Regions from separate parts of the Paenibacillus sp. N3/727 genome, predicted to be linked through region 3. Evidence: predicted binding sites of a transcription regulator. Region 3 holds the regulator's gene; each other region holds the start of a gene.
What was found. The regulator Rex, encoded in region 3, represses fermentation and respiration genes when NADH is low (regulators of the CRP and FNR family bind a similar motif). The targets are predictions, from matches to a motif close to TTGTGAAATATTTCACAA.
Positions count from the first base shown of each region.

Region 1: MNQ98_RS05320 (flavocytochrome c) is a predicted target of Rex. The motif match lies at 1,637-1,654, and genes of this name have one in related genera.
Region 2: scfA (six-cysteine ranthipeptide SCIFF) is a predicted target of Rex. The motif match lies at 1,667-1,684, and genes of this name have one in related genera.
Region 4: MNQ98_RS14720 (cytochrome ubiquinol oxidase subunit I) is a predicted target of Rex. The motif match lies at 1,731-1,748, and genes of this name have one in related genera.

Region 1 covers NZ_CP093336.1:1,194,540-1,197,753, reverse strand. The annotation lists gene MNQ98_RS05330 (FAD-dependent oxidoreductase) at 1-184, opposite strand, end outside; gene MNQ98_RS05325 (helix-turn-helix domain-containing protein) at 190-1,230, opposite strand; gene MNQ98_RS05320 (flavocytochrome c) at 1,865-3,214, shown strand, end outside.
Region 2 covers NZ_CP093336.1:1,119,451-1,122,664, forward strand. The annotation lists gene scfB (thioether cross-link-forming SCIFF peptide maturase) at 1-1,372, opposite strand, end outside; gene scfA (six-cysteine ranthipeptide SCIFF) at 1,467-1,616, opposite strand; gene MNQ98_RS05015 (uracil-xanthine permease family protein) at 1,958-3,214, opposite strand, start outside.
Region 3 covers NZ_CP093336.1:2,504,386-2,507,599, reverse strand. The annotation lists gene MNQ98_RS11315 (amidohydrolase) at 1-1,197, opposite strand, end outside; gene MNQ98_RS11310 (redox-sensing transcriptional repressor Rex) at 1,184-1,837, opposite strand; gene dinG (ATP-dependent DNA helicase DinG) at 1,883-3,214, opposite strand, start outside.
Region 4 covers NZ_CP093336.1:3,223,658-3,226,871, reverse strand. The annotation lists partial or broken gene MNQ98_RS14730 (NAD(P)H-dependent oxidoreductase) at 128-352, shown strand; partial or broken gene MNQ98_RS14725 (GNAT family N-acetyltransferase) at 529-823, shown strand; gene MNQ98_RS14720 (cytochrome ubiquinol oxidase subunit I) at 1,911-3,214, shown strand, end outside.

The DNA.
Region 1 (3,214 bases), 1.3 Mb from region 3:
CAATCAAGGTGCCCATTTCATAGGTTTTCCCCTTGTATTCGATCGAGTGGCATTTGCCACCAACCCGGTCCCCTTGTTCCATAATCGTCACGTGGCGGTAACCTTTCTTGCCCAATTCATAAGCGAGGGTCACGCCGGAGATTCCCGCACCTACGATCCCGATTTTTTCACCGTCCCTGATCATATCCCTCATCTCCTTGTATACAACCAGAGCGGCAATGGCCCCTGAACCCCTCTGAAATCAAGCACAATGTCAGAAGGGATCTTACCTTGGTTATTCCCCTCCCCGAGAGGACGGATATAGTTATAGTAATTCATGTATTCATTTAAGTGCTGCTCCAGCGTGTCAAAGGAATCTATTCTTCCCTCGTGCCAAACCGGTTTATAAAATTCTTTTCCCAGAACCGTAGTGAATTCATGCAAAGGTTGAAATACCTCGGGATGATCGGCGCCAAAGGTAACGGAGTTAATGTTGTGCTTGTGCAGATATTCTGTATACATGTGGTTTCCCCGCTCCCAGGCTGTCGAGAATTCCTGGCTTTTGTTGGTTACCAGATTATCGATCTCCAGATGAAAGGTTCTCAGCAATGGCATGATCTTAAAGCGCATAAAATCAATAAGTTCCATCGTTGACTTCTGATTGCACAGCTTCACCAGCGCTAGTCGCGAGTAGGAGTCCAAAATGATGTACTGGTATAACTTCCCTGCCTTCGGAAACTTGCCTATGTATTGGATGGTCTGAAAACAAATATAGCCGGGCCTCGCATGATCCGAATTGTTCATGTTGTAGTCCAGTGGGTTTTGCTGCTTCACCTGGTTTCCGGCAGAATTTGATTTTCCCCGGCTTGTTCTCTTCTTGGCCTTGATCTCCCTGGCGTATCGCTCTCGATCCTCTCTCCGGTTTAGCCCGTGTCTGCGTAGTACGTTATAAATCCCGGATTCCCCCGTCCGTACTCCTTCGTCCTGTAATTCATAATAGATCCGCTTGGGCCCATCCTGGGGAAAACGTGCCACATATTGCAAAATAATCTTTTCCGTTTTTCTGTCCACCTGATTCGGCATCACCGGTCTGCGGGCCTTCCTGCCAAGTCCGGCCATTCCATCCTGCATATAGGCGTTATACCAGCGGTAATACAGAGTTCTGGAAATACCGAATTCCTTGCACGTCTTTGCCACGTTGTTACTTGTCATTCCGTGGAGGATAACCTGATACTTCTGGCTCTCGTTCAATCGCTTCGCCCCTTTCCCTGAACCGTCGTGCTTACTCTTATTGTAGTAAAGTAAGGGGCCTCAAACAGTAAAATGAGTTACATGTTTGTGACCCGTCGGATCATTTCAGGGCTTGCCCCGAAGCTAACAAACTATAATCTTCCAGTAAATAAAAATAACTAGAATTACATGTTAAAATTGTTACAATGTTAGGTGGTGAACTAGGAAACACCACTCCATACCAAAATAGTCGCGCCGTATTTCTGCTTTTATGACTGCAGATACATCTGATTCCATATATTCCGTTGTTAGCTGCTGCCCTGGTTCTGGATCAGTACAAGCTGCATCCGGTTCCAAAGGAGGGGGGCATCATCCAAAAAAACCTTATACTTGTTCGAGAAGACAATTCGACAAAATTCAACAATAATTGTGAAATAATTCACAGGTAATAGAGCTGATAGTATATTAAAATGAAGTGAACCTAAAAGACTAACGATTCAGACAGGGGAGGTAACCGTGAAAGATTTGAAGTTCGGAGAACAAAGGCGACGCTCACGCTCCTCCACTTCTCAATTTCTCCGTTACTCCCTTCTTTTTTGTTGGGTTCTTTACGCGTTCATCTAGATAACAGACATATAAAAGCGGAGGGTCAAACATGAAAAAAAACGTAGCAACAACGCTTATTCTCGTTCTCTCTCTCATGCTCGCGATCGCGGGATGCGGCAACGGGAACCAGAACCAAAACCAAAACCAGAGTCAGGGCAATGACAAAAAAGAAGAGAACAAAGAAACAGAAGCCGTTTCGGGGGCGTCTCAAGCCGGCTATACACCAATCGATCAACTAAAAGATAAATATGATATTATCATTGTCGGTGCAGGTGGCGCTGGTATGTCTGCTGCACTTGAGGCAAAAGAAAAAGGCATGAACCCGGTTATTTTTGAAAAAATGCCGCTTGCTGGCGGGAATACAACAAAATCATCTTCGGGTATGAACGCTTCTGAAACTAAGTTCCAAAAAGAGCAAGGCATTACCGACAGCAATGATTCATTTTATGAAGAGACGTTAAAAGGCGGTCATGATACAAACGACAAAGAGATGCTTCGTTTCTTCGTTGACAATTCAGCAAGTGCGATCGATTGGCTGGATTCCATTGGAATTCGGTTGAACAATATTACGATTACAGGCGGTATGAGCGAAAAGCGTACACACCGTCCTGAAGATGGCTCAGCGGTAGGACAATACCTTGTTAACGGTTTGCTGAAAAACATACAAGAACAAGAAATCCCACTTTTTGTGAACGCTAATGTAACGGAAATTACGGAACAAGACGGCAAAGTAAATGGCGTCAAAGTTATCTTCGACCAGAATGATGAGAAAAATATTGCAGCGGATGCTGTCGTTGTTACAGCCGGCGGTTACGGCTCCAATATGGATATGATTGCCGAGGTTCGCTCCGATCTGAAAGGTCTTGTGACAACAAACCAAGAAGGCAGCACCGGTGACGGCATCAAGATGATTGAAAAACTCGGCGGTGTAACGGTCGATATGGATCAAATCCAAGTTCATCCAACGGTACAGCAAGAGAAATCCTATCTCATTGGGGAAGCGGTTCGCGGTGAAGGAGCGATCCTCGTTTCCAGTGAGGGTAAACGTTTCGCAAACGAACTGGATACTCGGGACAATGTCACCGCTGCAATCAATACACTGCCTGAAAAATCGGCTTATCTTGTATTTGATTCCGGCGTAAAATCCCGCGCTAAAGCGATTCAACAATATGAAAAAATGGGCTTTGTAATTCAAGGGGATTCGATCGAGGCATTAGCCAAAGAAATGGGTGTTCCCGCAGATCAGCTCCAAACCACACTGGATACATGGAACAACGCGGTGAAGGATAAAAAGGATGCTGAATTTGGCAGAACAACTGCAATGGACAACGACTTATCCAGTGGACCATACTATGCAATCAAAATCGCCCCTGGGATTCACTACACCATGGGTGGCGTG
Region 2 (3,214 bases), 1.4 Mb from region 3:
CTCTAATAGACTCGGCAACCTTCACCATCATGGAACATTCAACCCTCTTGCGAAAAACATCACAGCTAAAGTCATAGATGCCGTTGATGGAACCCGTCGCGTGCAGGGCATTGGCAGGACAGCCACCGCTGCAGTAGAGTTTGGCCCAGCAATCCTTGCATTCCGGTTTCGAGTAGCAGTTGCTCTCTTTGAATTGGCATTGTAGTTCTGGTCGTGTGATACCATCCCAGATGTTCCCCATGCTGTACGCTTCATCTCCGACGAACTGGTGGCAAGGAAAAAGCTCGCCCCATGGCGTGACAGCGAGATATTCCGTTCCCGATCCACAGCCGGTAATTCGTTTCTGAATGCAAGGGCCTTCCGAGAGGTCTAGCATGTAATGATAAAAGGTAAACCCGTTGCCTTGTTCACCGCGCTCAATCATTTCTGTGGCGAGAATTTCGTACTGGTTATAAATTTCCGAGAGGTCCTCCTCGGTAAGTGCATAGGGTTCCCGCGGATCACAGATGACCGGTTCCATCGAAAGTTTATCAAAACCAAGGTCTGCGATATGGAATATATCATTGGTGAAATCGACATTGTTACGAGTGTAGGTTCCTCGTACATAGTATTCTTGGTCTCCGCGTTTTCGGACGAATTCCTGGAACTTAGGTACAATATGGTCATAACTGCCTTTTCCGTTAACGGTTGTGCGGAGCCGGTCATGAATCTCTTTTCTACCATCCAGACTGAGTACGACGTTGTACATTTCCTTATTTAAAAATTCGGTGACCTCGTCGTTCAGCAGCATACCGTTCGTCGTGAAGGTGAAGCGGAACTTTTTCTTATATTCTTGTTCTTTGCTTCGTGCATAAGCTACAATCTGTTTGACCACTTTCCAGGCCATAAGCGGTTCGCCGCCGAAGAAGTCAATGTCAAGGTTCCGGTGATGTCCTGAATTTTCTAGCAGGTAATCGATAGCACGCTCTCCAACCTCATAGCTCATAATGGCCCGATCGCCGTTGTATTTTCCCTGACTGGCGAAGCAATAGTCGCATGATAGATTGCAGGTGTGCGCGACATTGAGGCATAGCGCTTTAACATAAGTTTTTCGATTCCTTAAATCCATAGAGAGATTCTCATACGGATCTTCGGTAAAGAGCTGTCCAGTATCTTTAAGCTCCTCAATGGCCGCGATGGTTTCTCGAATGTCTCTCTCGGTAATATCCGAATCGTGCTTATGCTGTTCCAGCATGATTGTCAGGATTTCCTTCGGAGATGTATGCTCGTAAAGCTCAATGATTTTGTATGCCAGATCATCAACAACGTGTACCGATCCACTGTAGGTATCAAGCACGATGTTGTATCCGTTCAGTTGGTATTGATGAATCATACTTGCTAATCAAGCTCCTTTTACCGACAAATAGAACCGGTTTAAAAAATAGACGCCCATCTACAGAGCAGTGGGCGGTGAACATTTTCGAATCCTATTTGTTCATTGGGTTTTCACAGCGCTGGTTGGCAACGCCGCAGGAAGTCTTACAAGCGGACTGGCAAGATGTTTGGCATGCGCCACATCCGCCGTGTTTTGCGGTATCCATCAGTTTGCGGGTACTCAGTGTTACGATTCTTTTCATCATGAATAACTCCTCTGCCATTTCATTAGTTCAACAATAACAAGATAATATTGTGAATGAATTCACTCTACTTCTTTGAACATGGTAGCAACTACTTCGGATGTACATCAATCAAATAGGTCACACTGGATCAACTCAAAAAGTAGATTATTATAAAATATACCTAGCTACCGTCAGTACTCATCCGTGTGGAGAGGATTAGAATCGGTGGCAACAATACCTAAATGAAGAGGCTGCCCCAAAAACTACAATGAACGTAGTCTTTGGGGGCAGCCTCGTTTAGATTACTTATGTCTTATTTAAAGGGGAAGTGATCCCTTCCAATTGCCTAGCTCTACAACTTACTTCCTACTTGGCAACAGCTTATTTAACAAGATCGCTGCAAGCGAAGCAGCTAGAATAGGTGAGCCCAATAGATATTGCACGAAAGTAGGCAGAGTATAGAGAAAATCTTTAGGAATGAGCACTAGCGCTAGCGTTAAAATCATCGGTATTGCGATAATGTACATTTCTTTTTCGCCAATCGTTTCGTTTTTCATGACCTGGATACCGTTAATCGAGATGATACCGCAGACGATAGCGAACACGCCGCCGATGACAGCTGTTGGAATCGAAGAGATTAAAGCTGCTAATTTTCCTGAACAGCCGAAGAGGACAAACCATCCTCCTACTGCAAGAAAGACTCGTCGGCTCGCGATACCTGTGATGGAAATAATACCTGCATTTGTAGAATAGCCTGTAACTGGAGTTGAACCGAGTCCAGCAGCTATAAGACAGCTAATCCCTTCTCCAACAACACCTTGGTTAATATTCTTATCCGTTAACGGTTTATCGATCACGTTGCTGATGGCAAACCACGTACCTGTTGTTTCAGCCAACAGTACGAGATAAATAATGACCATGGTGATAATAGCAGAAAAGTCAAAAGTAAAGCCGAAATCTTTAAAAGGAATCCGCGGCATGCTAAACCACGGGGCATTTTGAACAGCTGAGAAATCCAAGACGCCCATAAATTGTGCAGAAATACATCCGACAATTAACGCGATCATCACGGAAGTAATTCGGAATATCGATCCTTTTTTATGGAACAAAGAGCCTAGGATCACGAAAATAATGAGCACAGCAGCTGAGATAAGTGCTAATAACACGTTTTGGTTAATTGTAGCGTCAGTGGCGCCATAAATATTGTCTCTGATCGCAACAGGCAATAAAGAAAGACCTACAATGAAAATGATTGTTCCCCCTACAATGGGAGGGATAAATGATTTAACTATTTTGTTGAATACTCCAGCATAGCCCAAAATAATAACGAGGATCGCACCAATTAAGCTGGCACCTAACACAGAACTCCAACCTAGTTCTCCACCACCACTAGCGGCATAAATCGTGACAATCGCACCGAGCGGAACATAAGAAGGACCTTGCGCCATAGGCAGCTTCATACAGAAATAAGTTTGGACAATCGTTGCAAGCCCAGCAGCAATAAACGTGGATTGAATTAATGCGCTTGATTGATTGGGTTGTAAGCCAATTAACATGGCAATCAGGAAAGGAACGACATAGACGTCCATTGCTAATACATGCTGTAAACCTAGGAC
Region 3 (3,214 bases):
CCACACATGCTCCACGTCCTTGGCACTCGCTGAATAAACCGCATGCGAGATAAAGTCCGTATGAGGCAGAAAATGTGCCTGATCGGTATTTAACGCGATAAAGTCCGCTTTCATGCCGGGAGCCAGCGTCCCAACACCGTCTAAGAATAATGATTTCGCTCCGTATTCTGTTCCCATACGAAGTGCTTCAACAGCAGGGACTGCTGTCGGATCGCCACTGACACCCTTATGAATAAGAGCAGCTAGTCTCATTTCCTCAAACATATCCAAATTGTTGTTGCTCGCAGGACCATCAGTACCCAGTGATACGGTAACTCCCGCTTTAAGCAGTTCCGGTACCCGGGCGACACCGCTTGCCAGCTTCAGGTTGCTTCCCGGATTGTGGGATACCGCTACCTTATGAGCCGCCAAAATCTCAATCTCTTCATCCGTTAAATGAACAGCATGCGCAACAAGCGTCGGACGTGTGAAGACGCCAAGTTTTTGAAGATGAGCTACTGGCCGCAACCCGTAATCCCGAACATTCTGCTCGACTTCAGTTACTGTTTCTGACATATGGGTGTGAATTGGCAAATCTAGATCGTAAGCAGTCTGCACAAACTTTTCGATGTAATCCGGAGGACATGTGTAAGGCGCATGAGGCGAAATCATCGTTGTGATACGTCCATCGGCTTTACCGTGCCAGTCCTTCGCAAATGCTGTAGCCTCCTTCAGCTTGTGATTCTGAACATCTGGAGGACACAAACCGATTACACCGCGAGTAAGTACCCCACGCATACCGGACTGCTCAGTCACGGCTGCTACCTGATCCATATGATCATACATATCGAGGAAGGTCGTCGTGCCGCCTTTCAGCATTTCGATCACAGACAGCGAGGTACCCCAATATACATCATCAGCTGTAAACTTCGCTTCCATCGGCCACATTTTCTCCTGCAGCCATACCTGAAGTGCCAGATCATCCCCGTACCCACGAAGAAGCGACATAGCCGTATGACCATGCGTATTCATAAGACCAGGCATGAAAAACAGATGTGTGCCGTCGATAATCTCCGTATTTTCCTCAACCTTCGGTTGTTCTTCACCGATATAGGTAATGAGATCGTCTTCGATGACCATATATCCGCGCAGAACCGGCTTTTCGTTCTGAAGCACAGCAAAGGTTCCGTTTTTAATCATCCATTTACGCTTCGTCATGATCGGCATCTTCCTTTCCGTTATCCAAATAATAAGCCAGACTCTGCAAATCCGTCGTGAAGTCAGCTGTATGAATCCGGATGTGCGGAGGAGCTTTCAAGATCGTTGGCGCAAAATTCAGAATCGCTTCAATACCGGATGAGATCAGTTTATCCGCCACATCTTGTGCTTCGACATCAGGAACGGTAATAATCCCGATCCGGATTCCGAACTCCTTAATAGTCGCCGTCAATTCTTCCATCGACTGAACGACTAAATTGTTGATTTTAGTGCCGACTTTGGGAGTATATGCATCGAATATAGCTACAATCTTCATATTATCTTTCAAAAAAGCGTTGTAATTGGAAAGGGCGTGTCCAAGATTACCAGCACCCACAAGCACTACATTAATTTGCTGGTCCAGTTTAAGAATATGACGGATTTTCTCGATCAAATAAGAGACGTCATAACCTATCCCTTTTCTGCCAAAATCTCCAAAATAGGCAAGATCCTTGCGGATTTGCGCCGGATTTAGGTCGAGCTTCTGTCCAAGCTCCTGTGAGGACACCGTCGCAACCTCACGAAGATGAAGTTCGTTCAGATAGCGTAAATATACGGGCAGTCTGCGAACCACGGCCTCCGAAATTTTATCCGATTTCATGCATGCTCCCCCTAATGATAAACTCAAAATAAATAACTTAAATTCTTATTGTATCGCCTCGTCCCCATGAAGCCATTCCGCAATGCGGGGAACCATCTGCTCTGTCCGCATATGTTCCATTTTCGGGCCAGGCAGTGAATATAAAAAGTATTTTCCGTAATAAGATTCAATCACACGGGTATCATAAACAATCACAATACCCTTGTCTTGAGCTGTTCGCACAAGACGCCCGAAACCCTGCTTAAAGCGAATAACCGCTTGAGGTACGGATAGTTTCATGAACGGATTTTTCTTCTGCTGCTGCAGTAGCTCGCTCTTCGCTTCGACAAGGGGATGGTTAGGCGGTTGAAACGGTAGCCTTACGATAGCCAGGCATGTCAGCGCTTCTCCCGGAATATCGACCCCTTCCCAGAATGAGCTTGTCCCAAGCAGCACCGATGCGCTGCTGTCCTGAAACCTTCGGATCAGCTTGGTTCGGCTTGATCCATCCATCCCTTGTCCTAGTACGGATATATCACTGGATGACAGAACTTCCTTGAGCGGATCATACACCTGGCGCAGCATACGGTACGAGGTAAACAGCACCAACATTCGTCCATGAGTCGCTTTAGCGGCATCTGCAAGTGATTGAACGAGTGTACTCACAAAGTTCTGATCTCCCATGGTCCCCTTAACGCTTGGGAAGTCCCTTGGAATTAATAACAATGCTTGCTCACGGTAATTAAACGGTGACGGAAGCTGCACGGTATTCAGCTGCCCCTGATCTGAAGCATCCTGCAGCCCAAGATTATCGATCATATACTGAAACGATTTATCTACAGATAGAGTTGCAGAAGTGAGGATGATACTTCTTTTTTTATCGAAGAACAGCTCTTTCAACTGCCCGCTCACATCAACTGGCACAGCAAACATCTGCAGCGATTTACTGCGGAAATTACCGTTCGCCTCCATCCAGTAAACCACGCCTTCATCGTTCAGAGTCATGAAAAATTTCAGATTCTCCCGGTGCGCAGCCAAGTCCTTAAAGAGGCCGTTAATATCCGTAATTAAACTATCTGCTCCATAATCATTCAGTTCTTCCCGAACTTCAGATGTTAGCATATCTCCTTTGCGAACGACGTCTCCCAAGGTGACGTGAATCTGATTCTCTAACTCCGTTAAGCTTTCCCAGTCTTTTGGCTTCTTGGATGGTGACAGTCGAAGCGTAAATTGTCCTGCATCCCCCGCAGAAGCATCTCCGCGTTCAGGAAGAAGTCCGAACAGAAGGTCACTGAGCCGGTCCCAGCTCTCCTTGACAGTAATTAGATCAGGGTATAGCCGGTCAATGACTACTGTCCATTCCCCCGCCTTTTCGTGCGCCGACGTTTGAAGCAGTTG
Region 4 (3,214 bases), 720 kb from region 3:
TATTGATCGACGATTAATATTGTCGACAATTAAGATTAAATAAAACTTAAAGGAGAAAACATCCAATGAGCAAACTGCTTGTCATTAATGCACATCCAGAAGTCGATTCCACCTCTTCAGCTAGTCTAAAATGCTTGTGATACAAGGAAGTGGGGCAATCTATACCAATAATGACTGGTATACCGAAATTGAATATTCGCATAAATACTTGAAGTCGATGTTCAATTTTTTTGGTATTGAAGATTATCAAATTCTTCGAGTGCAAGGTACTGATATACTGGACAGAGATGAAATATTACGAAAAGCATATAAAGAAGCTGAAGAAGCCGCTTTAAAATTAGCAGTGAAATAAGCTAACGGAGAAGTTTAATAACAAAAGCCGATCGTAGATAAACCCTTAAGCTCATGTATAATGAAACTTCAAAAATGAAGGGACTGAACTATGCGCAGATGTCAATATCTTAAACCTGACATTAAAATATAATGGAGGTAAAAGTATTGATTACAGAGTTACACACAGAACGTTTATCTTGTGGTTATAATTCCTTTGATTTTGAAAATGAAAAAGCAGAAATTGGATATGACATTGCTAAATCATTTTGGGGAAGAGGATACACTTCAGAAGCTATCTGTTCTTTGTTAGATCCGCATTCTCATCTTTAAAGTTGAATCGAATCGAAGCAAAGGTTAACCACGAAAACGTGAATTCTATAAGCTTATACAAAAGCTCAACTTTACGTTTGCAGGAACACTTAGACAATATAAAAGAGTAGAAGGAAAGTTTAATGATCTCAATATCTATTCCAAATTAATATCAGATTGATTTGATTTTCTGCCTATTTTGAATTGTAAGTAGCATAGCTTGGAACGTTTATACTTTACCATAGCGACAGTTTTGGGTTATTACAAAAGATAACTTCATTGAACTAACGGGGCACGATAGTTCTCTGTCCGCGCAATAACATCCGGCTTGTTCTCGATACAGTGAAAAAGGCGATCCACAATCGAAAAACACGTGGTCTACTCCCTCCATAGTGATCGAGGATTCCAATACACATCCAAGCCCTACGACAAGCTTTTAAAGTGTCACTGCATACAGTCAAGTATTTCACGTAAGGGCAATTGTCTCGACAATGCTAGTATCCCGAAGCAATTAATGAACGAAGTCCACCGCTATATCCACTTTCAAAACCACCATCGATTCCAAAAGAAATTAAGCCCTTAGTCCGGTTGAATACCGAACTAAGGTGCTTAGTGATCTTCTTTCATTACTGTCTACTTGACAGGGGTAACTTCAATAGAATGTATCTTTCTTTAAAAGAGAGTATAAAGGGAATGCAATGGGGATAGGTCTTCGACAGGTGACGCCAAAGGCACTGAATAAGCCATCCATAACAGGCACGGCACACCTAGCATAAATCGATATGCGAGTAGACTTGTAATACCACATATGAGCTGAATGAATCAATAGCTCGATCGGGTATTTTTTGTGTTTTTCACCTAGTTGTCAGAAAGAGTTGATCCTTTCTTGAACGTTTAGGGACGAAGACGTGTCAGTGATTGAATTGCTTACAGACCAAGATATAATAATTTTAACTATTAGGTCTCGTCTAGTACTTTGACTGTATACATGTACCAGGTTAGAACAGGCTCGCCAGCTCTCGCTTCTGCCAGTAACGAACGGCAGTAAAATGCAATGCGTGTGAGGCAAAGCATCAACGTCCCTTACTTTGTGAAAAAAATCTCTTTTTGCATACAAAGATAGTGGAACATCTAAGCGCTGGAAAATGTAACGGTGTCAATTACTCTGGCCAAACTGGATATGAGATGTAGCCAAACGGTAGCGGGCCTAGTCATGAGCATCAATTTATTACGAAAAATGAACAGAGGTTGAAAGGAGAAAGTAAAGAATGGCAATTGATACGGTGCTGTGGAGCAGGCTGGTAACAGGCTTGACTCTCGGGTTCCACGTTATTTTTGCGACGATTGGCGTCGGTATACCATTAATGATCGCTATTGCAGAGTTCATCGGGATCCGGAAGAAGGACCCCCATTATACACTTATGGCGAAGAGGTGGTCTCGAGGATTTGTCATCTCTGTTGCGGTTGGTGTCGTGACTGGTACAGCGATTTCGCTACAACTGGCCCTTGTGTGGCCGAATTTTATGAAATTAGCGGGGAATGTCATTGCACTTCCGTTATTCATGGAAGTGTTCGCGTTCTTTTTTGAAGCCATCTTCCTGGGCATTTATTTGTATACGTGGGATCGGTTCAAAAATCCGTATATCCATTGGTTGCTGACGATTCCCATTGTCGCCGGGGCAGGTATGTCTGCCGTTTTTATTACGACGGTGAACGGATTCATGAACCAGCCTGGAGGCTTTGTCATGGAAGCAGGGCAATTCACAGCGATTAACCCGGTGCAAGCGATGCTGAATACGGCGACGTTCTCCAAGGTGTTCCATGTATTAAGCTCTGCTTATTTGACAGGAGCTGCCTTGTTAGCCGGGATTGCAGCGTTTGCAATGCTGAGAAAAGGGGTGTCCGCATACCACAAAAAATCCTTGAATCTCATGATGGCGGTTGTTTTGCTGTTCGGCTTGCTGAACACTTTAGCTGGAGATGTGTCCGCCAAGTTTTTGGCCGAGCATCAGCCGGAGAAGCTTGCAGCGGCAGAGTGGCATTTTGAGACGGGCAGCGGTGTGGATTTGGTTCTAATGGGATGGCTGAATGCAGAGCATGAAGTTCTAGGGGCTCTTCATCTGCCGAAGGTGCTCAGCTTCCTGGCCTTTGGAGACTTTAATGCTGAGGTAACGGGGCTGGAGGAATTCCCCAAGGATGAATGGCCGCCACTTCTCGTTCATTACTTGTTTGATTTAATGGCCGGAATTGGATTTGCTCTGCTCGCGATTTCGGTCCTATATTTCCTGTTTGTGTTCTGGAAAAAGCGCAATGAGCTTAACAAGTGGATGCTACGGATCATCGCATTGAGCGCACCGCTCGCTTTTCTGGCTGTAGAGCTGGGCTGGTTTTATGCAGAAGTGGGGCGCCAGCCATGGATTATCCGTGGATATATGCGTGTAGAGGAGGCCGCTACGTCTTCACCGAATGTAAGAATTATATTCTTCGGCTTATTGCTCCTGTACATCGTACTCGGCAGTATGTGTGTAATCGTGCTAAGACGCTTGTTCAACAATAATCCGGCAGAAGTTGA